Regions from separate parts of the Bacillus sp. XB1 genome, predicted to be linked through region 2. Evidence: riboswitches for the same ligand, from Rfam matches in the RefSeq annotation. Region 2 holds a riboswitch; each other region holds the start of a gene.

Region 1 (7,831 bases), on a different contig from region 2:
GAAATGGATTTAAGGAATATGAATTTGAAAGAAATTTTTTGTTGGATAGATAAAAATTACTGAAGAGGAGAACAGCATGATTAGTATGTCATTAAGGTCGTTTAAAATTCAATCGTATTATATACTAGGTATTCTTTTACTAGGCTGGATGGTAACACCGTTTTCAGCACATTTTTTAGGTGCAGGAATTGGACTTATCGTAAGTATGTATTGCGTTTGGCTTTTAGGGAGAAGAATTGAGAAGCTTGGAGATAGTATTGTAAAGAAGACGAAAGCACCGACACTCGGTATGTTTAACCGTTTTGCAGCTGCAATTTTGGGTGCTATTATTATGTACGAAATTGAGCACCACATGGTTATGTGGGCATTTGCAGTAGGGATTTTGGGTGGGTATTTCTTAATTGTTGTTAATTTAGGATACTATAGCATGAAAGATGAGAAAGAACTAACAAAGAGCTAAAAAAGGTAAAAGACTTCTTTTTAGATGGAATAGATGATCCAGCCACGGATAGAAGCGGTCAGGGCCTTTTTTAGCCCCATACGATGTGAAACCCAGTAGGGATATAATGTATATATTCGAAGCTGTAATTTTATAATCTAGGTCACAGATGAAGAGATTAGCGTTTCACTTTATATAAGATATAGAAAGAAGCTTACGTTTTCACGTAAGCTTCTTTTTTATGTAAGTGTGTGTAACCGTTAAGCCGCATTGGGTTTTGTCGGTGAGTACGCGAAACTTTACGGTTACACGACACTTATTCATATGAGTAAAGGGTTATTCCAACAGAAAGTTTTAATTTAAGCGATTGGACCGCCTAAGTTAATAATGTCTTCAGATACGCTGTCGAACTTTTTGAAGTTAGCTTTGAATTCATTTGCAAGTTCGATTGCTTTTGCTTTGTAAGCAGCTTTATCAGCCCAAGTTTGTTCAGGCATTAACACTTCGTCAGGTACACCTGGTACGTGAAGTGGAACTTCAAGACCGAAGATGTCATGTTTAGCTGTTTCAGTTTTCGCAAGTTCACCGTTTAATGCAGCTTGAATCATTGCACGAGTGTAACCTAAGTTCATACGTTTACCAACGCCGTATTCGCCACCAGTCCAGCCAGTGTTTACTAAGAATACTTTCGCATCGTGTTTCTCAATTTTTTCACCAAGCATTTCAGCATAGCGAGATGCATCAAGTGGTAAGAATGGTGAACCGAAGCAAGTTGAGAATGTTGCTTGCGGAGATGTAACACCGCGCTCTGTTCCTGCTAGTTTACTAGTGTAACCACTTAAGAAATGATACATAGCTTGTTCTTTTGATAACTTACTGATTGGAGGTAATACGCCAGATGCATCAGCAGTTAAGAAAATGATTGTATTTGGGTGTCCAGCAACACTTGGCAGTACGATATTGTCGATCGCATGCATAGGGTATGCAGCACGAGTATTTTCTGTTAAAGTAGTATCGTTATAGTCTGCGATACGCGTTTGGTCATTAATGATAACGTTTTCTAAAACAGATCCAAATGTGATTGCATCGAAAATTTGTGGTTCTTTCTCGTGAGAAAGGTTTACACATTTCGCGTAGCAACCGCCTTCAATATTGAATACACCGTTATCAGACCAACCGTGCTCATCATCACCAATTAATTTACGGTTTGGATCAGCAGATAATGTTGTTTTACCTGTTCCAGATAAACCGAAGAATAATGCTACATCGCCTTCTTCACCTACGTTTGCAGAACAGTGCATAGAAAGAATATCTTGTTCAGGTAATAAGAAGTTCATAATAGAGAAGATTGATTTTTTCATTTCTCCAGCGTATTCTGTACCACCAATTAATACGATGCGTTTTTCGAATGAAACCATAATGAATGCTTCAGAGTTTGTACCGTCAACAGCTGGATCAGCTTTGAAATTCGGTGCAGAAACAATTGTGAATTCTGATTCATGAGTCGTTAATTCTTCTTCAGTTGGACGAATGAATAATTGATGTACAAATAAATTGTGCCATGCATATTCGTTAATAACTTGAATTGGTAGGCGGTAATTGCGGTCAGCGCCTGCAAATCCTTTGAAGACGAATAACTCTTCTTTTTCTTTTAAGTATTCTAAAACTTTAGTATATAATTTATTAAAATGTTCTTCAGAAATCGGTTGGTTCACAGCTCCCCAAGCAATTTTGTCAGCAACCGATGCTTCTTTCACAATAAATTTATCTTTAGGAGAACGTCCTGTATATTTTCCTGTTGAAGCAGAAACGGCACCAGTAGAAGTTAATTTCCCTTCATTTCGCATTAATACTTTTTCCACTAATTGCGGAACACTTAGTTGAATCTGTGCATTGCTTCCGTTCAATAATTCGTGTAAACCAATTTGGACATTCACAGTACTCATATTTATATACCATCCTTTTCATTTAATGAAATATTTCTCGTAATCCCCAACAAGAGTATAACACAATTATATAAATAATGTATACTATTTATTTCTTTTTGTTTGTGTGAATGCATTATTTCCCTATTAATATTTCATTTCAGGCGTATTGAGAAAAACTTTCAGGAAAATGTGAATATTAATTGACAAATGAATATCATTTCTTTAGTATAGGTTGGGACGGATACTCTCTTATCCCGAGCTGGCGGAGGGACAGGCCCGATGAAGCCCAGCAACCTCACTTGTATTGATAAATGCAGGTGAATAGGTGCTAAAACCTGTGCGAGGCTACAGGTCTCGAACGATAAGAGCGAAGGGCAAAAAGCAGTATGCAAGTAGCAAATTAAACCTTTCCTCTATGTAAAGTAGGAAAGGTTTTTCTGTATGCTTGTGTGGGAGAATAAATGTATGTCGCAGTTTGTGGCAAATTAAGGATGAGTTCCGTACAATATATACAATTACTGTAGGGAGGTTTACCACATGACAAAAAAACGTCATCTGTTCACATCTGAGTCTGTAACTGAAGGACATCCAGATAAAATTTGTGACCAAATTTCTGATTCAATTTTAGATGCGATCTTATCAAAAGACGCAAATGCACGTGTAGCTTGTGAAACAACTGTAACAACTGGTTTAGTATTGGTAGCGGGGGAAATTACGACTTCTACTTACGTAGATATTCCGAAAATCGTTCGTGAAACAATTCAAGGCATTGGTTACACACGCGCAAAATACGGATTCGATGCAGAAACTTGTGCTGTTTTAACATCTATCGATGAGCAGTCTGCTGACATCGCTATGGGTGTTGACCAAGCGCTAGAAGCACGCGAAGGTCAAATGACTGACGCTGAGATTGAGGCAATTGGTGCAGGAGACCAAGGTTTAATGTTTGGTTTTGCATGTAATGAAACACAAGAATTAATGCCACTTCCAATCTCGCTTGCTCACAAATTAGCTCGCCGTTTAACTGAAGTACGTAAAGATGATACATTATCATACTTACGTCCAGATGGAAAAACGCAAGTTACAGTTGAGTATGATGAAAATGGTAAACCAGTACGTGTTGATACTATCGTAATTTCTACACAACATCACCCAGATGTTACATGGGAAGAAATCGATCGCGACTTAAAAGAGCACGTAATTAAAGCTGTAGTACCAGCAGAATTAATGGATGGAGAAACGAAATTCTTCATTAATCCAACTGGCCGCTTCGTAATTGGTGGACCACAAGGTGATGCTGGTTTAACAGGACGTAAAATCATCGTTGATACTTACGGTGGATACGCTCGCCACGGTGGCGGTGCATTCTCTGGTAAAGATGCAACGAAAGTTGACCGTTCTGCAGCATATGCAGCTCGTTATGTTGCGAAAAACATCGTAGCAGCTGGTCTTGCTGAAAAAGCAGAAGTACAACTTGCATACGCAATCGGTGTAGCACAACCAGTATCAATTTCAGTTGATACATTCGGCACTGGTAAAGTATCTGAAGACGTACTAGTAGAACTAGTTCGTAACAACTTCGATCTTCGCCCGGCTGGTATTATTAAAATGTTAGACTTACGTCGCCCAATTTACAAACAAACAGCAGCTTACGGCCACTTCGGACGTACTGATGTAGATCTATCATGGGAACGTACAGACAAAGCTGCAGCTTTAAAAGAGCAAGCTGGTCTATAATATATGAAAAAAAGCTTTGCGCGGTGAGCGCAAAGCTTTTTTTATTTATAATTACGTTGGAATAAAGCGAAGAGTTCAATGTCATGCCAAGTGCCGTTGCGGAATATAGCTTCTTTACAAGTTCCTTCATGTTGAAAACCAAGTGATTTATATAATTTAACTGCTCTATCGTTAAAAGAAAATACTCGTAAAGAAAGGCGATGTAAATTTAATTCTAAAAATGCATAATCCAATAATAGGGTTAAAGCTTCCTGCCCATAACCTTGCCCCCAGTAATCCTTTTTACCAATATCAATAATGCATTCAGCGTTTCGATTATACGAATCAATATGAATTAAAGAAGTAATACCAATTGGAAGATGCGTAGCTTTTTCTTCAATGATATAGCTCTTAGAGTTCGAAGAATGAATAAATTGCCGGCAAAGTTTTTCTGTGTCTTGAAAGGAATATTTATCAAGAGTGAGTGTAGTTGAACTCATAACGTCTATATCATTATGCCATTTATAATATGTTAGAATATCATCTTCGGAAAACTTTCGTAACTGGATACGGTTGGATTCAAACAATGTAAACACCCCTTTTGTATTTACTGGTTTTTGTTCATTATCTCAACACACGAACTACAATAAATTTGTCCTTCTAATTCAATATACTTTTTCATATTCGTCATGCCATTCGCCGGAAAGGGCATATGAATCCACGCTTTTTCATACGTTTGTATTTCTGTTTTACATGATTTACAAAAGATTGATTTCTTTTTGAACATATGTGATCAACCTTTCATTTGACGTGCTTTACTTGCGCAAAAGGCACTACTTAGTAAAAATAGTGTCGCGAATATAATGCTTACTAATGTAGCGTATGGAATTGCGCCTTTTAAGGAAAAGCCGACAGTGATTGAAGCGATGAATAAGAGGATAAATGTTGTTGTTAATTTTTTATAAAGTTCCATACAATGTAGACCTCCAATTTATTTTTTAGTACAAGTTTTAAAATTGAATTCTATTATGTAGAAAATATAAAGAGTAGCTAAAGATGTGTAGTCTAGGAGTATAAGAAAGTACACTTTCCTTTTTGTGGGTTAGTATACTTATATTGTATCATGGCGCATGATTGGCTTCATACATAATTGTGTAAAGGTATGTATGATAAAATGAAGAAAAGTCTTTAAGAAAGGAAAGATAAAAAATGAGTGTAACTGAACATAAAAAACAAGCTCCAAAAGAAGTGCGTTGCAAGATTGTTACGATTTCCGATACACGTACGGAAGAAACAGATAAGAGCGGACAACTATTACATGAATTGTTAAAAGAAGCGGGACATAAAGTAACTTTTTATGAAATTGTAAAAGATGATAAAGAAAGTATTCAGCAAGCGGTGTTAGCTGGTTATCATAAGGAAGATGTAGATGTTGTATTAACAAACGGCGGTACTGGTATTACGAAACGTGATGTCACAATTGAAGCAGTATCAGCGTTATTAGATAAAGAAATTGTTGGATTTGGTGAGCTGTTCCGTATGATTAGTTATTTAGAAGATATCGGAAGCAGCGCAATGTTAAGTAGAGCGATTGGTGGTACAATTGGGCGCAAAGTAGTCTTCTCGATGCCAGGGTCTAGCGGAGCGGTTCGACTTGCGATGAATAAATTAATTTTACCGGAATTAGGCCATATTACATTTGAGCTGCATCGCCAATGAGTAAGTGTGCTGGAATTGTATTAGCGGGCGGTATGTCGAGTAGATTTGGTGAGCCGAAAGCGTTAGCAATTTGGAAGGGAACTACTTTTGTTGAGCATATTGTGAAAGTGATGGGAACTACTTTGCAAGACATTGTAGTAATTAGCCATACTGATATAAAAGAGCGAGTAGAGCAATTCGTACAAGTTCCTGTTATAGAAGATATCCCGCACTATAAAGGAAATGGACCACTTGCCGGCATTGTATCAGGTATGGAATACATAGAAGCAGATTGGTACGCTATTATGCCTTGCGATGCACCAAACGTTTCGCATCAATGGTTTGCCATTTTACTAGAGCAAACGAGCAATGAATATGATGCGGTTGTACCTATTATTAATGGAAGAAAACAACCGCTACTTGCGGCGTATCATAACCGCGTGAAAGAAAAGATTTATGCTTTACTTCAGGAAGAAAAAAGAAGTATGGGCCAGCTTTTATCACAATGTAATGTGAAGTATGTTTCTGGAGAAGATGTACAAGCGAATGCGGATTGGTTTATAAATGTAAATACGAAAGAAGAATATGTGCAGGCTCAAAAAGACCTTTCAAATGAATGAAAGGTTTTTTGATATACAGAATTGGGGAACAATTACTGTATAAAGGTATGTGAGTAAGTTGATTTTAAGGGGAATTCTTAAAATCATTATACAGTTTAAAATACTGTATAACCATATATTAATTTTTATGGGTTTTTATTACAAGTCTGTTTAGTTATGTTTATTTTTGATATAATTAATATAGAAATAAAACAATGTTTAACCTTATGTATCATTTATTAAACTAAAATTTATGACCATGTAATAAACTCCCTTCGTTTTTTTGAAGGGAGTTTTTCTATTTAAGCAAGCAACTCTGATGCGTTATGCTGCAGGACTTCTTCATAATGGTTAAGCAAACCGCGAAAGATCTCATCCCAGCTCTTTGATTTCGCAAAAGATGAAGCTGATATTCCCATCTGCTCAAGTTTTTCTTCATTTTGTAATAAAAAATAAATGGATGATAGAAATGCATCTTCATTTTTAGGCGGACAAAGAACTCCCGTTTTTCCATCTGTAATAATATTTTTAACCCCGCCACTATTTGCACCAATGACAGGTGTACCGCATGCGAGTGATTCAAGTACGACATTTCCGAATGTTTCAGTAGCTGATGGAAACACCATTATGTTAGAACAAGCATATGCTTCAGCTAAATCTGTACTTTGTAAATAGCCAGTAAAAGTGATATTTGTTTTCGGAACAGCTTCACGTAAACTTGTTGCTAGAGGACCGTCTCCTGCGATGAGCCAATGAATATCGTTTCGAGTATGTGCTGTTTTAACGATAAGGTATTGCAGTGTATCAATATCTTTTTCAGGAGCAATTCGTCCAACATAGGAAAGGACATACTTCGCTGTAATATTATATTTTTTTCGGAATAGGTCTGTATTGTAAGCAGGATGAAAGAGTGTGCAATCTACACCACGTCCCCATATAGAGAGGGTCTGAAAGCCTTTGTTTTTTAATTGATGTAATGTTTCAAAGGAAGGTACAAAATTTTTTTGCATATGACTATGAAACCATTTTAAATAGTTCCACAGCATATTGGAGAGGAATTCGATTTTGTAATAACGTAAATAGGCATCGAAATCAGTATGATAAGAACCGACAACTGGGATGTTTAACTTTTTTGCATAATACAATCCACAAAGTCCCATGTTGAAAGGTGTGGCAATGTGAATAATGTCAGGTTTAAAGGAAAGTAGTTCCCGTTTAATGCGCGGAGTAGGAAAAGAAAAACGACATTCTGGATATAATATTGTTAACGGGATACTTCTCATCTTATTCACATTCGCTACAAAATTATCTTCAGCTGTATGCTGAGGGGCGAAAACAGAATAGGCGATCTGTTCTTTCTGAAAATATTGTGTTAATCGCTCTAACGTTTTCGCAACCCCGTTAACTTGTGGCGTAAAAGTATCGGTAAAAATGGCGACTCTCATCATATC
Region 2 (7,831 bases):
TTTGAATTTACCAAAATCGTATATTGAAGAGTTAATTCAGCAAAAGAAAATTCGTGCGCTATTCGATGGAGAGCAATATTTAGTAAATAAAGAACAATTTAATACACATTTAGAACAAATGGAGAAATATAAGCAATTAGTGGAAGAAATATTGAACGAACCAATTCCAGAAGATATGGATGTTAAAGACGAAGATTAAACTATGGAAAATCCCTTATGAAGATATGCAGAAATGTATATTCATAAGGGATTTTTTGTTTGAAGATATCAAAAACATAAGGAGTTCTTAGCCTTTCTTCAAATTTTGATAGGTAGTAGTCTACCATGTTAAAAGCATATTTTTTTCTAGCTAGGACAAACATAGAGAACGTAACCTGTACAGATACATATACTATCAGTGCAAAAGCTTATAAATTAATGGAAGGGGTTTTCTCGTGAGTTTATTTCATTGTGATTTTCTGAAAGACTTAATTGGATCTTTTGTGAGAGTAAACAGGGGTGGTCCAGAATCTCAAAAAGGGACAATAGTCGCTGTATGTTCGGATTACTTTGTATTAAAGAATGAAAAAGGAGAGCTCTATTACTATCAGATTCGTCATCTGAAAAGTATTACAAAAAATGCGAAAGATTGTAAAGCAGATGATTGCAGATGGTTGGAATGTGAATGTGAAGATGACTTTGAAAAGTTACTTCAAAGCTTCAAATATTGCTGGGTGAAAATTAATCGTGGTGGCCCAGAGAAAGTTGAAGGTATTTTACAAGATGTTTCTTGTGAATTTGTGACACTAATTGTAAAAGAAGAAGTTATATTAGTTGCAGTATCTCATATTAAGAGTGTAACAGTACCTTGTAGAGAGAGCGAAGAAAGCGAAAGTGAAAGCGAAAGTGAAAGCGAAAGTGAAAATAATAATTCAGGTCGAGCTCGCGCACAAAGACAGTCAAGAAGAGGAAGATAATAAGAAAGGAGGATATAAATTTGGAAAGTATATTATGCTGTGAACAAATTAAAGGCTTAGTCGGTGAGACTGTAAAAGTAAATCTTCGTGGACCAGAGAGTCGAGTGGGGGTACTTGTATCGTTAGGAAGAGATTACCTTACATTACAACTTCCTCTTGGTGAATTAGTATATTACCAATTGAAACATGTGAAAAGTCTAGTTAAGAAAGTGAAAGAAAGTAAATGTGGCGATGGCTATGTTTCATGTTTCTGCTCTGATGATGATACTTTTGTCGATGTATTACGTGACTTGAAGTATAAGTGGGTAAAGATTAATCGTGGCGGCCCAGAGTGTGTAGAAGGCTTGTTAAGTGAAGTGCATGAAGAATGTATTACGCTAGTAAATGGTGATGAAGTTATTTATATCATTAATTATCATATTAAGAGTGTGAGTCAAGTAGTGAAATGTAAAAAGAATGAAGATGAATAATGTTTAATAAATAAGAGGGGCATTATGAGGGAAAGAGAAGAACAATTTCTTATTTCGATAGTATGAAAAGGAATTACTTACTATTAAGACAGAACATTGCCCTGATTATTTTTTTGAAACGGAAGATAGGAAAGCTGAAATTCATAGGAAGGAGGATATAGATGAATGAGTTAAACAAAAGTATTGGGGAAAATATATATGTTAAATTAATCGGTGAAAAAAGGTTTAAAGGTATATTAATAGACGTAGGAAATGACATTATTGTTCTTTACAATGGACAAGACTATGTATATATATCTTTATATCATGTACAATACTATAAATTTTTAAGACCACACGACGAAGACATACTAAAACCAGATGTTGATTCTGTAATTAAGAGGGAATCCCCTTCAATTTCTTTGAGAAAAGTATTAAGTACTTCTAAAGGGATTTTTACAGAAGTTTATGTAGCAGGAAATGCTCCAATACATGGTTATGTTACAAGTGTGATGAACGACTATATTGTTTTTTATAGTCCGGTTTATAAAACGGTATATATATCTTTAAAGCATTTAAAATGGTTAATTCCGTATAAAGAAAACCAAGTACCGTATGCCCTCAATAAAAATGAACTCCCCGTAAATCCGTTAAATATTACATTAGCTAGAACATTTGAAGAACAGCTTATTAAAATGACTGGGAAAATTATGGTGTTTGATTTAGGTGAGGAGTCCAATAAAATTGGAAAAATGGCGAAAATTGATGAAGGTCATATTGAAATATCAAAAGCACGTGATGCAAAAATGTATGTGAATATTCAACATGTAAAATCCGTCCATTGTCCGTAGATTAGTTGGAAGGGCTGACTTTTTCTTTTATATGCAGAAGAAAAGGTCGAGCCTATTTGTTTTAGTTTAATTTGAAGATGAGGGGAAAAATGAATTGAATATAAACATAGTATAGTGTGATTTTTTAAAAGGTAACTTTGCACTAACTTATAAAAATTGTGTACGAGCTATCTTTTTATGTATTCAATTTATTTTTTGAGGAGGAGTTGCTCAACTAATTTATTAAAGGGGTTTTGTTCGTGGAGCAGTTTCCGAATTCGTTATCAATTACATTGCTTGGTAGTGCTGGTGGAGCAGCAAAAGCAGTTTTAGCAATTTTAAATCAAGCGATAGCAAATGAAAAAGATCCAATTTATAAAGTATTAAAGAATGCCAAATTTCATTTAGTGGATATAAAACAAAAAGATAGGACTTATTATGATGAGTTGTTTTCGAATTTGAAAGGTCAATTATATTTATATGAGATAAACCTTCAAAATGTAGTGGAATTTAAACAACATTTAAAAGAAAAAAGTACGAGTGTTGTGATTGATGTTTCAGGGGCAGATACAGTTAGAGTATTAAGATGCTGTAATGAATTAGGAATTTGTTATATTAATTCAGCCTTGGAAAATGAAGCAGTAGATCAGGACGACAGCTTAATCGGCTTTCAGCTTACGGAAAGATATACAAGGTTTGAGAAGGAGAAAGAGAAATTTACAAATACAAAAGCGATTATAGGTTCAGGTATGAATCCAGGTGTTGTTCAATGGATGGTTGTTGAGCTTATGAAGGAACGACCAAATGAAAGGCCAAGAGCATGTTATATTGTAGAACATGACACGTCGTTTTTGCATGATACAGCACTTATAAAGCCACATACACTTTATGCTTCATGGGCAGTAGAGCGATTTTTAGATGAAGCAATCTGGAGTTATCCGATGTATATGAGTCATCATCGGCCTCTTTACTTTTATGAAGATGTATATGCTTCAGAGTATAAAGTGAAGTTAGGAGAAAAAGAATTCTATGGTTGTTTAATGCCACATGAGGAAGTATTAATTTTAGGGAAAAACTTCAATATGGAAGTTGGTTTTCTTTACCGAATTAATGAGTATACAACAAATATAATTAGACAGAACTTAGATCAAGTAGAAGATTTATGGAACTGGAATCGTAAAGTGTTTAATCCAGCGGAAGAAGAGGTTGCTGGAGAGGACTTGGTCGGTGTGTTACTCGTTTATGAAAATAGTGAGACATATATGTATAATGTAATGAATAGTAGCCAAGTTTTTCGTAAATATAAAACGAATGCAACGTATTTTCAGGTAGGGTGCGGAATTTATGCGGGCTTGTCTAGTTTACTTTTAGATCAATTTGAACAAGGTGCTTATTACGTCGAGGAGTTGTTATTAAATACAGAAAGTAAGTACGGTGAGTATTTAAATTTATATATGAAGGATTTTGTAATAGGGCATAATAATTTTACTGATGGATTGTTACATGATAGGGTAAGGTGGATATAAGTTGTTACTAAAAGGAAGGAGAGATCTCCTTCCTTTTAGTATTATAAGGTTAAATATTGCCCTGAAAGCAATTTCATACTTATACTTTAAGGAGATAACAATGAAAGTTTTTTGTATCGATCAAGGGGAGTTTTTATATGAACAAATACAAGAGCTTGATTTATGAAGAAAGAAGAGCCTTAAAGGTATTTATATTATTATTTTATATTATATTCTTTTTATATGACGCTATATATTATTTTGTATATCCTGCTATGAATATTAGTGGAACAGCGGTAGGGTGGCCAGAAGGTAGTCTTGGGATAGGTGTGCCTATATTTGTAATAGCATTATTTCCTATTTCTATATATCTTCAAAAAAGAGGGTATGTATATTCTGTAAAATATTTATTTTTATTTGGATACATGTTTATCAATCTTGTTAATAATTTAATGATTTATTTGCGAACGGATAGACCTTTTGAACATGGTAGTATGGTAGAAATGCTGTTAATTTTATTTGCCCCAGTTTTCGTGAATAGAAAATACTTTTATTTAGTTTCCTTTAGTGTAATTGGAAAGTACGTATTTTTCACATTGCTATTACAAGATTTAAAAGTGATAATTCCACTTGTTTTATGTGTATTTTATTTCATTATTTCACATTCTTTATTAAAACGATTTCAATCTTATGTAAGAACAGTGGTTGAAATGATGAACAATATGAAAGAGACGGAAAATTTAGCTGTGATTGGGACTATGTCTACAACAATTGCCCATGAAATTCGAAATCCACTAACAGCGTTAAAAGGGTTTACGCAAATGCAAAAAGAAAGAAATCCAACTGATACGATGAGCTACGACATTATGCTACAAGAAATTGAAAGGGTTAATGGATTTGTTAGTGAATTGATGTTGTTAGGGAAACCAAAGCCAACAAATTATGAAAGGTGTAATATACGAGACACCCTTCTATATGTTGTGCATCTAATGGAAAGTTATGCAACGCAATATAGAGTTAAATGTAATTTACAAGTAGATGGAAATCTACCGGCTATAAACGGTGATGATAAGCAATTAAAACAAGTGTTATTAAATATCATTAAAAATGGAATAGAATCAATGCCAGAGGGTGGAGAAATTCATATCCGTGCATATCAAAAAACGCAAGGACATTTGTGTATTTCTGTTGAAGACCAAGGATGTGGTATAGAGAATGAGAAGTTAGAAAAAATCGGCAAGGCGTTTTACACAACAAAGGAGAATGGTACAGGACTTGGATTAATGATTACATATAAAATTATTAAGGAACATCAAGGGAGTATCACGATCCAAAGTAGTCTAGGAGTAGGAACGAAAGTAGAAATTTTTCTGCCGACCGTTTAATGTATTTGAGAAAAGATTTTTCAGAAAAGTGTTCTTGTTGTGTAAATATAAACATTTTATAAAATGTTTCAAGAAGGGTTTTTTTTATAAAATACTTCGTTTATAATGGAGGAAAATATCGACATGAGATTGATTGCTCATGTAACGGTTCAGTAGTGTTATGAAAAGATAAGAAGGGGTGCACGCGCATCCTTTTTTCTATGCAGATATTATGAAAGAGGTGGTATGATGGAATTAACATTAAATTCGACTGTATGTTTACACACGATTCAATTTCGAAAAGAGCAAAAGAATTATACTGTAAAAGACACAATTACAGGAGAAAAGTATGAAATGCCGCCACTTTGGATTGATGCATTGGCAATGATGCGTGACGGTTTTTTATTGGGGGAAATTGAGGAGAAATTAAAAGAAGAGTATCCATCCGAAGAAGTGAATATGTTAGCATTCACGAAGCAACTGTTAGAACTAGAACTTGTTGAAATGGTAGATGGGGAAGAAATAGCTTGTACAAAGAAGAAAGAGAAGGATTATTTAGCTTGGTTACGTCCTCATGTTGAGCAATTCTTTCTTAATTTAAATAAAAAAAATAGAAGCAAAGGTCAATGATGATCTTTGCTTTTTTGTATAGTTTGTTTAAAAAATTACAGCAAATGCTCTTGCAAAAGCACCGTCGCTATCTTTAATTTTTAAAGGTGCTGCTGAGAAGAAGAAACGTTTCGTGTGAATGGCATCTAAGTTTGTTAAGTTTTCGATTAAATAAATATTATTCCCAAGTAGTATGTGATGAATTGGTGATGTTGCTGTCGTTACCTCATCAGGAGAAATAAAATCTAAACCGACAGATTTTACTTTTAATTGTACTAGTTCCTCGGCTAATTCTTCAGAAAGATAAAAAGCTTCTTTCTCATACGCCTCCGTGTTCCATTTAGTAGATAGATTGGAATGGAAAATAACAATATCTCCTTCTTTTATATCAGCATCGTGCAGTACTTCTTTAGGTAGTTTTCGTTCTTGTACATGAGTTACATCAATAAGAACAGCTTCACCTACAAATTGATCCAGCGGTAATTGATCGATGGTCGTTGCGCCTGAAATAAAATGCGCAGGAGCATCACAATGCGTGCCAACATGAACGACAGAATGAAAATCTGTAACTTGATAGCCTGATTCTTCAACACTTGTAACAGCTTCTAGTTGTATTTTAGGTGTTCCAGGAAATTGAGACATATTATTTTCAAATGTTTGCGATAAATCAATTACTTTCATTTTACATACCTCCAATATATGTTTTTCAAATAATAAAAAGCTCATCCTTCAGTATCAAGAAAGATGAGCTTTACATGCTAATTGAGTTTTATCTTCCAAAATGCAATGCATTTTGCAGGAATTAGCACCTATTCAGTTCGTATAAACTGAGGTTGCTGGGCTTCAAAGGGCCAGTCCCTCTGCCTCTCTTGATAAAGAAGTATTCAGTTTCGGAATCTTAATTTTCTGATAGTTAAATTGTAATTCATTTCCTTTTTATGTGCAATACAAAATAGGTATTCACCCAAATAAAGCCGCTCGCATATTGTAGCTTATGTAAATAGAATGCTGCGAAGGAGTGAGTGCAGTGACAGGAAATGTATTAAATTATTATGCTGGTGGTAATACAGCTAGGGGATTTCACAATTTATACGAAGAGAATTTAAAAGGATTAGACAGATTATTTATCTTAAAGGGTGGTCCAGGAACGGGAAAATCTTCTTTAATAAAGGCAATAGGTCGTGAATGGGTTGGAAAAGGATATGATATTGAATTTTTACATTGTTCTTCTGACAATAAATCGGTTGATGGTGTAATTATCCCACAATTAAAAGTAGGAATTGTTGATGGGACATCACCGCATGTTATTGAGCCAAAAATGCCAGGAGTTGTTGAAGAGTATATAAATTTAGGAATTGCTTGGGACTCAGATAAACTAAGAAAGCAGAAGTTAGAAATTGAAAGATTTGTTTCAGAAGCAAGCAAAGCTTTTCAGTCTGCTTACGCACGTTTTAAAGAGGCATTGGTTATACATGATGAGTGGGAGAAGATATATATTGATAATATAAATTTTAATAAAGCAAATGAACTAACCGATCAGCTAATCCAGAAATTATTTGCAGATAAAAGCGGGAGACAATCGCTTGTCAAACATCGTTTTTTAGGAGCTGCAACACCGAAAGGAGCAGTTGACTTTGTTCCTAATTTAACAGAAGGGTTACCACATCGTTATTTTATAAAAGGCCGCCCAGGCTCTGGAAAATCAACGATGCTCAAAAAGTTAGCTAAGGCAGCTGAAGAAAAAGGATTTGAAGTTGAAGTATATCATTGCGGATTTGACCCGCATAGTCTTGATATGGTTATCGTAAGAGAATTAGGCTTTGCAATTTTTGATAGCACCGCACCGCATGAATATTTTCCAAGTCGTGAGGGTGATGAAATTATTGATATGTATGCCCTTATTGTTACGCCAGGGACTGATGAGAAATATGCGAAGGAAATTCGTGATGTTTCCATTCAGTATAAAGCAAAAATGAATGAGGCAATGTCTTTCTTAGCGAAAGCAAAATCGGTTCGTGATAAATTAGAACGAATTTATATTGCTGCTATGGATTTTTCAATAGTAGATGCATATAAAGAGGAGATTCAAAAAGAGTTTGAACGAATTGCTGCTACTGT
Region 3 (7,831 bases), on a different contig from region 2:
TCTTCGGCTCTAGTTGCATTTTAGCCTTTATTACATTCATCTCTGTTCCTTCAGCCTTTATTCCCACATCATATGTCATCGTTACATTTTCTTCGTTTTTAAAAGCTTCATTCGCTTTATTAAAAACATCCTTCGCTGTTAATTCCTTTTCTTTCTGCACAGCTTCTTTTTTCGGTTCGTCAGTCTTTTTTGTTTTCTCATTACTACACCCTACTCCTAGACCGACTGCAAGTACTAAACTTGAAATTAAAATAAGTTTTTTCATAACGTCCCCTCCTTCCCAAAAATAATATCATCTCTTTTCCTATGAAATCTATATAATTCGTAATATTTATCTTTAAATTTATTTCCTATATAACAACATGTTTGAGAAAAAGTTTAAATATGATGTAAATAATAACAACTCATTTCAGGAGGTCATTATGAAAGCGATTATTTGTACAAAGTACGGACCACCTAATGTTCTCCAGCTTCAAAATGTAGAAAAGCCTAAACCTAAAAAAAATGAAGTATTAGTTAAAATTCACGCAACAAGTGTATCGACTGGAGATTGTAGAATACGTGGCTTTAATAGCCCCCTCTTATTTTGGATTCCTATGCGGATCATATTAGGTTTCAGAAAACCGAGAAAACCTATACTTGGCGTAGAGTTATCCGGTGAAATCGAAGACATTGGAACAGATGTAACACAATTTAAAAAAGGAGATCAAGTTTTTGCATTAACAGAACTAAACCTTGGTGGTTATGCGGAATACACATGCGTGCATGAAAGTGGATTAATAGCATTAAAACCTACCAATGTGACATATGAAGAAGCTGCCGTTATTCCTTTCGGCGGAACTTCAGCATTGCACTTCCTTAGAAAAGGACAGATAAAAAAAGGGCAACGAGTACTTATATACGGCGCCTCTGGGTCAGTAGGGACAGCTGCCATACAACTTGCTAAATACTTCGGGGCGACTGTCACAGCCATTTGTAGTAGTTCGAATTTCGAATTAGTAACAGCTTTAGGGGCAGACAACGTAATTGATTATATGAAAGAAGATTTTACTAAGCAGGGCGAGCACTACGATATTATATTTGATGCAGTTGGAAAATATAAAAAGTCTCTTTGTACAGATGCATTAATGCCTAATGGAAAATATGTATCTGTGAACGGAATGATGGCAAAGGTCAGTAAAGAAGATATGAACCTACTAAAACAACTAGCTGAAACAGGAAAGCTAAAACCTGTTATTGATAGAACTTACCGATTAGAAGAAATTGCTGAAGCTCATATATATGTAGAAAAAGGACATAAAAAGGGGAATGTTTCGATTATCTTAAAATAAAATATATTCAGAAAATATCATTAACAATTCTTTTTATACGATTTACTATTAGTACCATATTCAAAACTACATACACATACTCTTATCAAGAGTGGCGGAGGGACTGGCCCGATGATGCCCGGCAACCGAGCTTATGACGTATAAGCTAAGGTGCTAATTCCTGCAAAACGAGTTTTCGTTTTGGAAGATAAGAGAGGAATCTATTTCGTCTATTCGGCACCTCTCTTATTTTTGGGAGGTGCTTTTTATTTTGGAACGTATATGAAGGGGGATTTATAGATGAAAAAGGTATTATTAAGCATTGTAAGCGGAGCAGTATTATTATTAGGCGCATGTAGCGTGAGTTCAGATAAAGAGGTAAAAGCATTAGACGAGAAAAAGATTACTGTCGGTGTAACAGGTGGACCACATGAACAAATTTTTGAAAAGGTAAAAGAAGTTGCAGCAAAAGATGGTCTCGAAATTGATATAAAAGTATTTAATGATTATGTAGCGCCAAACGTATCTTTAGATGAAAAAAGCCTTGATGTAAATAGCTACCAAACGAAATCGTATTTAGATGTATTTAAAGCTGAACGCAATATGAAATTAGCTGAAGTATTTTCAACAGTAACATTCCCTATGGGCGTATATTCTAAAGATATAAAAGATGTAAAAGACTTAAAAGAGGGCGACGCAATTGCTGTACCAAATGACCCAACGAATGAACTTCGAGCTTTAAAATTATTTGAAAAAGCAGGGGTTTTAAAAGTTGATCCAAAGGCTACAGAAAAAGCGACTGCAAAAGATGTAATTGAAAATCCAAAAAAATTAAAGATTGTCGAATTAGAGGCATCTCAATTACCAACGCAACTAAGTGAAGTGAAAGCAGCTGCAATTAACACAAACTTTGCATTAGGTGCAAAATTAAGTCCAGCGAAAGATTCTATCTTCCGCGAAGGAAAAGATTCACCATATGTGAACTGGGTCGTTGTTCGTACTGAAAATAAAGATGATGCCGTTGTAAATAAATTAAAGAAAGCTTATCAGTCTAAGGAAGTAAAAGAGTTTATCGAGAAAAAATTTGATGGTTCAGTTTTACCATCTTGGTAGGAGCTGACGATAATGATTGAATTAAAAAACATATCCAAAGTATTTACAACAAAAAAAGGGAATGTTGAGGCTCTTAAGTCTACTTCCCTTAAAGTAGAAAAAGGCGAGGTATTTGGAATCATTGGATATAGTGGCGCTGGTAAAAGTACATTGATTCGATGTGTAAATTTATTAGAAAAACCAACGACAGGAAATATCATTGTAAACGAACAAGACTTAACAACGTTATCGACAAAAGAACTAGCAAAAGCGAGACAAAAAATCGGAATAATCTTCCAAGGATTCAATTTACTTAAAACTGTTACCGTTTATGAAAATATCGCATTACCGTTACGGCTTGCTGGCATTCCAAAAGCAGAAATTGAAAAAAGAGTAGAAAAGTATTTACGCATTGTCGATCTTTTTAATCGAAAAGATGCGTATCCAAGCGAACTTTCTGGTGGTCAAAAACAGCGTGTTGCAATTGCTCGTGCGCTATCACATGAACCTGAAGTGTTATTAAGTGATGAAGCAACGAGCGCATTAGATCCCGAAACAACCGATTCTATCCTTGATTTGTTATTAAAGATTAACGAAGAAATCGGAATTACGATTTTACTCATTACACATGAAATGAATGTCATCCAGCGTATATGTGACCGCGTTGCTGTTATGGAACATGGATCTGTAGTCGAAAGTGGGACTGTAAAAGATATTTTCACAAACCCACAACATGTAACCACGAAGAAATTTGTAAATAGCGCATTTGCAGCGAAAATTCCAAAAGAGGTACAGAAAGAACTACAAAGTACTGGAGAAATTGTAACACTTTCATTTATTGGCACTACTTCAGGGGAACCTGCCTTAGCCGTTGCCACAAAACGTTTCCAAGTGTATCCGAATATTTTATCCGGTAATATTACGCAGTTAAAACATGAAGCATATGGGAAACTAGTCGTTCATATGCAAGGGGAACAAAATGAAATCCACCATGCTTTATCATTTTTACAAGAGCAAGGAATCATCGTAGAAGGAGGTAGAACAGATTATGGGAAACAAGTCCTTTTTGGATGAATGGGGTAAAGTCATATGGGAAGCCACAATCCAAACCTTTCAAATGACATCTATCTCATTACTCATCTCGATCCTTATTGCATTACCACTTGGCGTCACACTTGTTTTAACGAGACCTGGTGGGCAGCGTGAAAATAAAATCATCTATCCTATTCTTAATACAATTATTAATATCATTCGCTCTCTTCCATTTATCATTCTATTATTCTTTATTTTACCTTTTACAAAATTTCTAATGGGAACGTCCATTGGCGTGCAAGGTGTTATCGTACCGCTTGTCGTCTTCACAGCCCCTTATATCGCACGTTTAATGGAGACAGCTTTACTAGAAGTCGATCGCGGTGTCATTGAAGCCTACCAAGCGATGGGAGTCTCTACTATAAAAATCATTTGGCACGTCATGGTGAAAGAAGCTCGTTCCTCCCTTGTACTCGGATTAACAATCGCAACGATCGGCTTAATCGGCGCAACAGCAATGGCTGGCCTTGTAGGTGCTGGCGGGCTAGGGGATTTAGCATACCGCTTCGGACATTTACGCTACGAGCCTGAAGTAATGTATGCAACCGTCTTTATTTTAATTATCCTCGTTCAAGGATTACAGTCTTTAGGGAATGGTGTTGCACGAAGATTGAAGAAAGATTAAAAAAGAAGGCATCTCACCCTGGTGAGATGCCTTCTTTTTTATCTTTTAAATCCACCTTCTGAATGAATAACTTGCCCAGTAATCCACTCGGCCTCTTCACTTACTAAAAATTTAATGAGTCTAGCTGCATCCCTTGGCTCACCAATTCTGCCAAAAGGAAACATCGGCTTTAACCCTTGTTTTATCTCTTCAGTCATCCATCCTGTATCGGTTGGTCCTGGATTAATTGCATTCACTGTTATTCCTAAATGAGCTACCTCTGCTGACAACGTACTAGTAAGAGCATCAATAGCTCCCTTCGTTGTCGCATAAGCTAGTTCTCCTGCCATAGGACCTTGAAATTGCCCCGAAGTAATATTAACAATTCTACCACCAGATTTCTTATCAAATCCCCGGGAAAATTGACTACTGAGCAATGTAGTCGCACGAACATTTACCATATAATGCTTATCTAATTCTTCAGCAGTCAACGTAGAGAAATCATTATTCGTAGAATATGCTGCATTATTAATTAATATATGAGGGTACCCTAATTGTTCAGTAACTTTATTTATAAGCTCTTTTGGTGCATCATTCTGAGTTAAATCTAACTCCATACTTGATACTTTAACACCGTTTTTTAGTAACTCTTCTTTTAATTGTATTTGTTCATTTTTATCAACGCCCCAAGGCATCTCTTTATCGTAAGCTGTCCAATACGTAAAAAATATATCGTATCCTGATTCAGCTAATTCTTTACAAATCGCTGCCCCTATACCATCTAGACGACTTACCCCTGTAATAACTGCTACTTTATTTTTTAATTGGTTCATCATATACTCCTCCAAGTTTAAAGGACGCATATTTTATATAAGAGATATAAACTTTCCCACAAAAAAGACAGATACATAAAATAGGCACCTATCCTTATAAAAGGGATGTACAAGCCAAATATGCATTCCTTGAATGATTTACAGATAACTAAATAAACCCTCGCTTATGAGAGCAAAATTTATCTATCTAGTAGTTTCTAATCATTACAAGTTCATCCACATATTGAGTCTTTGTCTCCTCTCCATATATCTCCAAATTTTATTTTAGCACTAAAGATTTAATATTTCAAAAGATAAAATAACCACTCCTATTTATAAAGTATCGTGTACTATAAACCATAGTTAATAACTAATTTAAATTTAAGTGTATACATTTATCATTACCTATTCGTTGTATAAGTGTAGGGAGGAAAAGTGATGGGAAAAGAAAATATATTTACCTCCTATCTTATCAATCTAGGGGAGGAAGTGTTCAAACTACTACTAGCGAAAGGGGCTATAAAAGAAGATGCAGAAGACATCATCCAAAATACTTTCTATAAAGTATATACGTTGCTAGATCACCTAACCGAGAGTAACATACGACCATGGTTTTTTAGGGTGGCATTAAATGAATACATTGACTTAAAGAGAAAAAAAGAGCAACAGAACATCTATTTAACTGAAGATATTTATTCAAAATTACAATATACAGACCGAGAATTAGACGCTGTTTTAAATAAAGATGAGATTTTCTATTTATTAAAAGATATAAAACCAGAATATAAAGAAGCCTTCTTTTTAAAATACTATTACAACTTTTCATATGAAGAAATCGCTCTAATACTAGATATTCAAGTGAACAGCGTAAAACAAAAATTACATCGTGCACGTAAAACAATTCATTCTACAGTAGGAGGAAAACCTTAATGGATACTTCTTTAAAAGATGCATTAAAAAAAGCTCAAAGAAAACAGTTACTTAAAATCATCATTACCTCAATTATCGTTGTAATCATGCTTATACCTATAATTTATAAAGTTGGCAATTACTTTGCGGCGAAAAGTTCGACAAAGCTTCACGAAAGTCTCTTTTTACATAATGCAATTGCCGAACCTAATGTGCAAATCGATTCTCAAGTTACAAGTAATTCAACTATGTTTGGCGGCAATATTATATCAAATCGATCTAAAAATATTAATGGTTATGTAGTCCCATGGAACACTTTAACAAGTTCCTATGGTTGGCTCCGTATCAACATTGATACCAATGAATTAACACCCGGATTTTATTGGTCCGATACAGAGTTCTATGAGTATGATAAACAAACAAAGAAAAAATTTGCAACATTTTATAATCCCGCTATTAAGGAATATTTTGATGGTGTCCAAAATGAATTAGGGGAAGTTTCACAAATGAATAACTATGTTGCCGAAGTTGCTATTTCTTTCAACCAGCCCTACACACTACAAGAAATTAAAGAGAAGATTCCAGACAACTTAAACATTGTATGGTTATACATGACCTCACCAATTAGAGATGAAAGCAAAGGGCCTGCTGGTATGCCCGTTTATGGATTTAATCCAGACAAGTCACCTGGAGAAGCCTATAAAGAGTTCGTTGATTCACTTAACCAATACGATGACGATGGTCATGATAAAGATATCCAGAAGTTTTTAAAATCAAACAAGGACAAACCATTTGATCAAGTGAAAATTTTAGGGGTTATGCTAACTGGGAGAACGGAAAACTTTAAGGCGTTAGAAAACCAAGACTTTATTCGTGGTGCTTCTGTAGGGGTGACTGCGCAAATTGTTCCTTATATAAAGCCAGAGAAATAATACGTAATGCGCAGATACACTAAAAAAACTAAATGAATCTATTTACTCTGGGAGCTCTCTACTACAATAGATAGCTCCCAGACCACATTTATTCTTCACCTTCCAAAAATAAACTTCAAAATGCTTTGTACAATTTCACAAATGAAAAATCATAAATTTGTTCACATTATATCTATTGTGAATCTTTTCACATTAGATATATAATAAACGTGTAAATACAATATTGGAGGGATTTCAATGGTTATCAATTTTTTAAGAACTGATAAACGTGCTACTTTCATATTATTACTTTTACGGCTTTACATAGGATATACATGGCTCGCTGCTGGGATAGGCAAAGTCTTCGGACAATCTTTTGACGCAAGCGGTTTTCTAAAGGGTGCTATTGCTCAAGCATCAGGTGACCATCCTGCAGTACAAAGTTGGTGGGCAGATTTTCTTCAACATTTTGTCCTTTCAAACGCAGACCTATTTAGCTTTTTAGTTCAATGGGGAGAAATTTTAGTAGGTCTAGGTTTGATTTTAGGCGGATTAACAAAAACAGCTGCATTTTTCGGAATCATAATGAATCTTTCATTTTTATTAAGCGGAACTGTTAGTGTAAACCCAAACCTGCTTATTTCGACTATGTTCATTTTAGTTGCAGGGCAGAACGCTGGACGTATTGGATTAGATGGCTATGTTTTCCCTAAACTTTTCCGTAAAAACAACCACGGAATATATAAATTAAGTAAAACTGCGTAGTAACAATTTACTTTTAAAATATAAATAAGAAAAAGAGCCTGAATATAGGCTCTTTTTCTTATTTATCCTAATTTAAACTTTTAACGAACCACGAAAACCTCTGGCAGCATAGTAAGAGTCTGCTCCATTGTGGTACACGAAAACATGTCCAAAGCGATAATCGCAAAATAGAGCACCACCAAGCTCTCTAATATCTGAAGGTGTTTGTACCCAACTCGATGATTTCATATCAAAATCTCCAAGTTTTTGTAACTCTCGATATTGTTCTTCCGTTAATAACTCAATACCCATAGCGGCCGCCACATCAATAGCGTTATTTTCTGGTTTATGCTTTTT

What was found. A riboswitch is a leader RNA that binds a small molecule or an ion and turns the genes downstream of it on or off. The one in region 2 is predicted to bind S-adenosylmethionine.
Region 1: another riboswitch for S-adenosylmethionine. It lies ahead of metK (methionine adenosyltransferase); the one in region 2 lies ahead of ACK1U5_RS24535 (cyclase family protein).
Region 3: another riboswitch for S-adenosylmethionine. It lies ahead of ACK1U5_RS26565 (MetQ/NlpA family ABC transporter substrate-binding protein); the one in region 2 lies ahead of ACK1U5_RS24535 (cyclase family protein).

The regions. Positions count from the first base shown of each region.
Region 1 is NZ_JBNRIL010000002.1:96,149-103,979, forward strand. It holds gene ACK1U5_RS15730 (ATP synthase subunit I) at 77-460, shown strand; gene pckA (phosphoenolpyruvate carboxykinase (ATP)) at 799-2,385, opposite strand; SAM riboswitch class I at 2,614-2,735, shown strand; gene metK (methionine adenosyltransferase) at 2,905-4,104, shown strand; gene ACK1U5_RS15745 (GNAT family N-acetyltransferase) at 4,146-4,670, opposite strand; gene ACK1U5_RS15750 (hypothetical protein) at 4,691-4,870, opposite strand; gene ACK1U5_RS15755 (hypothetical protein) at 4,877-5,056, opposite strand; gene ACK1U5_RS15760 (MogA/MoaB family molybdenum cofactor biosynthesis protein) at 5,293-5,802, shown strand; gene ACK1U5_RS15765 (molybdenum cofactor guanylyltransferase) at 5,799-6,401, shown strand; gene ACK1U5_RS15770 (glycosyltransferase family 4 protein) at 6,683-7,825, opposite strand.
Region 2 is NZ_JBNRIL010000005.1:75,404-83,234, forward strand. It holds gene ACK1U5_RS24500 (helix-turn-helix domain-containing protein) at 1-199, shown strand, start outside; gene ACK1U5_RS24505 (spore coat protein) at 435-956, shown strand; gene ACK1U5_RS24510 (hypothetical protein) at 977-1,426, shown strand; gene ACK1U5_RS24515 (hypothetical protein) at 1,588-2,256, shown strand; gene ACK1U5_RS24520 (S-adenosylmethionine decarboxylase related protein) at 2,496-3,761, shown strand; gene ACK1U5_RS24525 (ATP-binding protein) at 3,899-5,125, shown strand; gene ACK1U5_RS24530 (hypothetical protein) at 5,354-5,734, shown strand; gene ACK1U5_RS24535 (cyclase family protein) at 5,762-6,394, opposite strand; SAM riboswitch class I at 6,480-6,592, opposite strand; gene ACK1U5_RS24540 (PRK06851 family protein) at 6,741-7,831, shown strand, end outside.
Region 3 is NZ_JBNRIL010000007.1:74,992-82,822, forward strand. It holds gene ACK1U5_RS26555 (hypothetical protein) at 1-265, opposite strand, end outside; gene ACK1U5_RS26560 (NAD(P)-dependent alcohol dehydrogenase) at 423-1,331, shown strand; SAM riboswitch class I at 1,411-1,525, shown strand; gene ACK1U5_RS26565 (MetQ/NlpA family ABC transporter substrate-binding protein) at 1,611-2,423, shown strand; gene ACK1U5_RS26570 (methionine ABC transporter ATP-binding protein) at 2,436-3,476, shown strand; gene ACK1U5_RS26575 (methionine ABC transporter permease) at 3,451-4,119, shown strand; gene ACK1U5_RS26580 (SDR family oxidoreductase) at 4,158-4,934, opposite strand; gene ACK1U5_RS26585 (RNA polymerase sigma factor) at 5,349-5,840, shown strand; gene ACK1U5_RS26590 (sigma factor regulator N-terminal domain-containing protein) at 5,840-6,751, shown strand; gene ACK1U5_RS26595 (DoxX family membrane protein) at 6,989-7,495, shown strand; gene ACK1U5_RS26600 (DUF4256 domain-containing protein) at 7,568-7,831, opposite strand, start outside.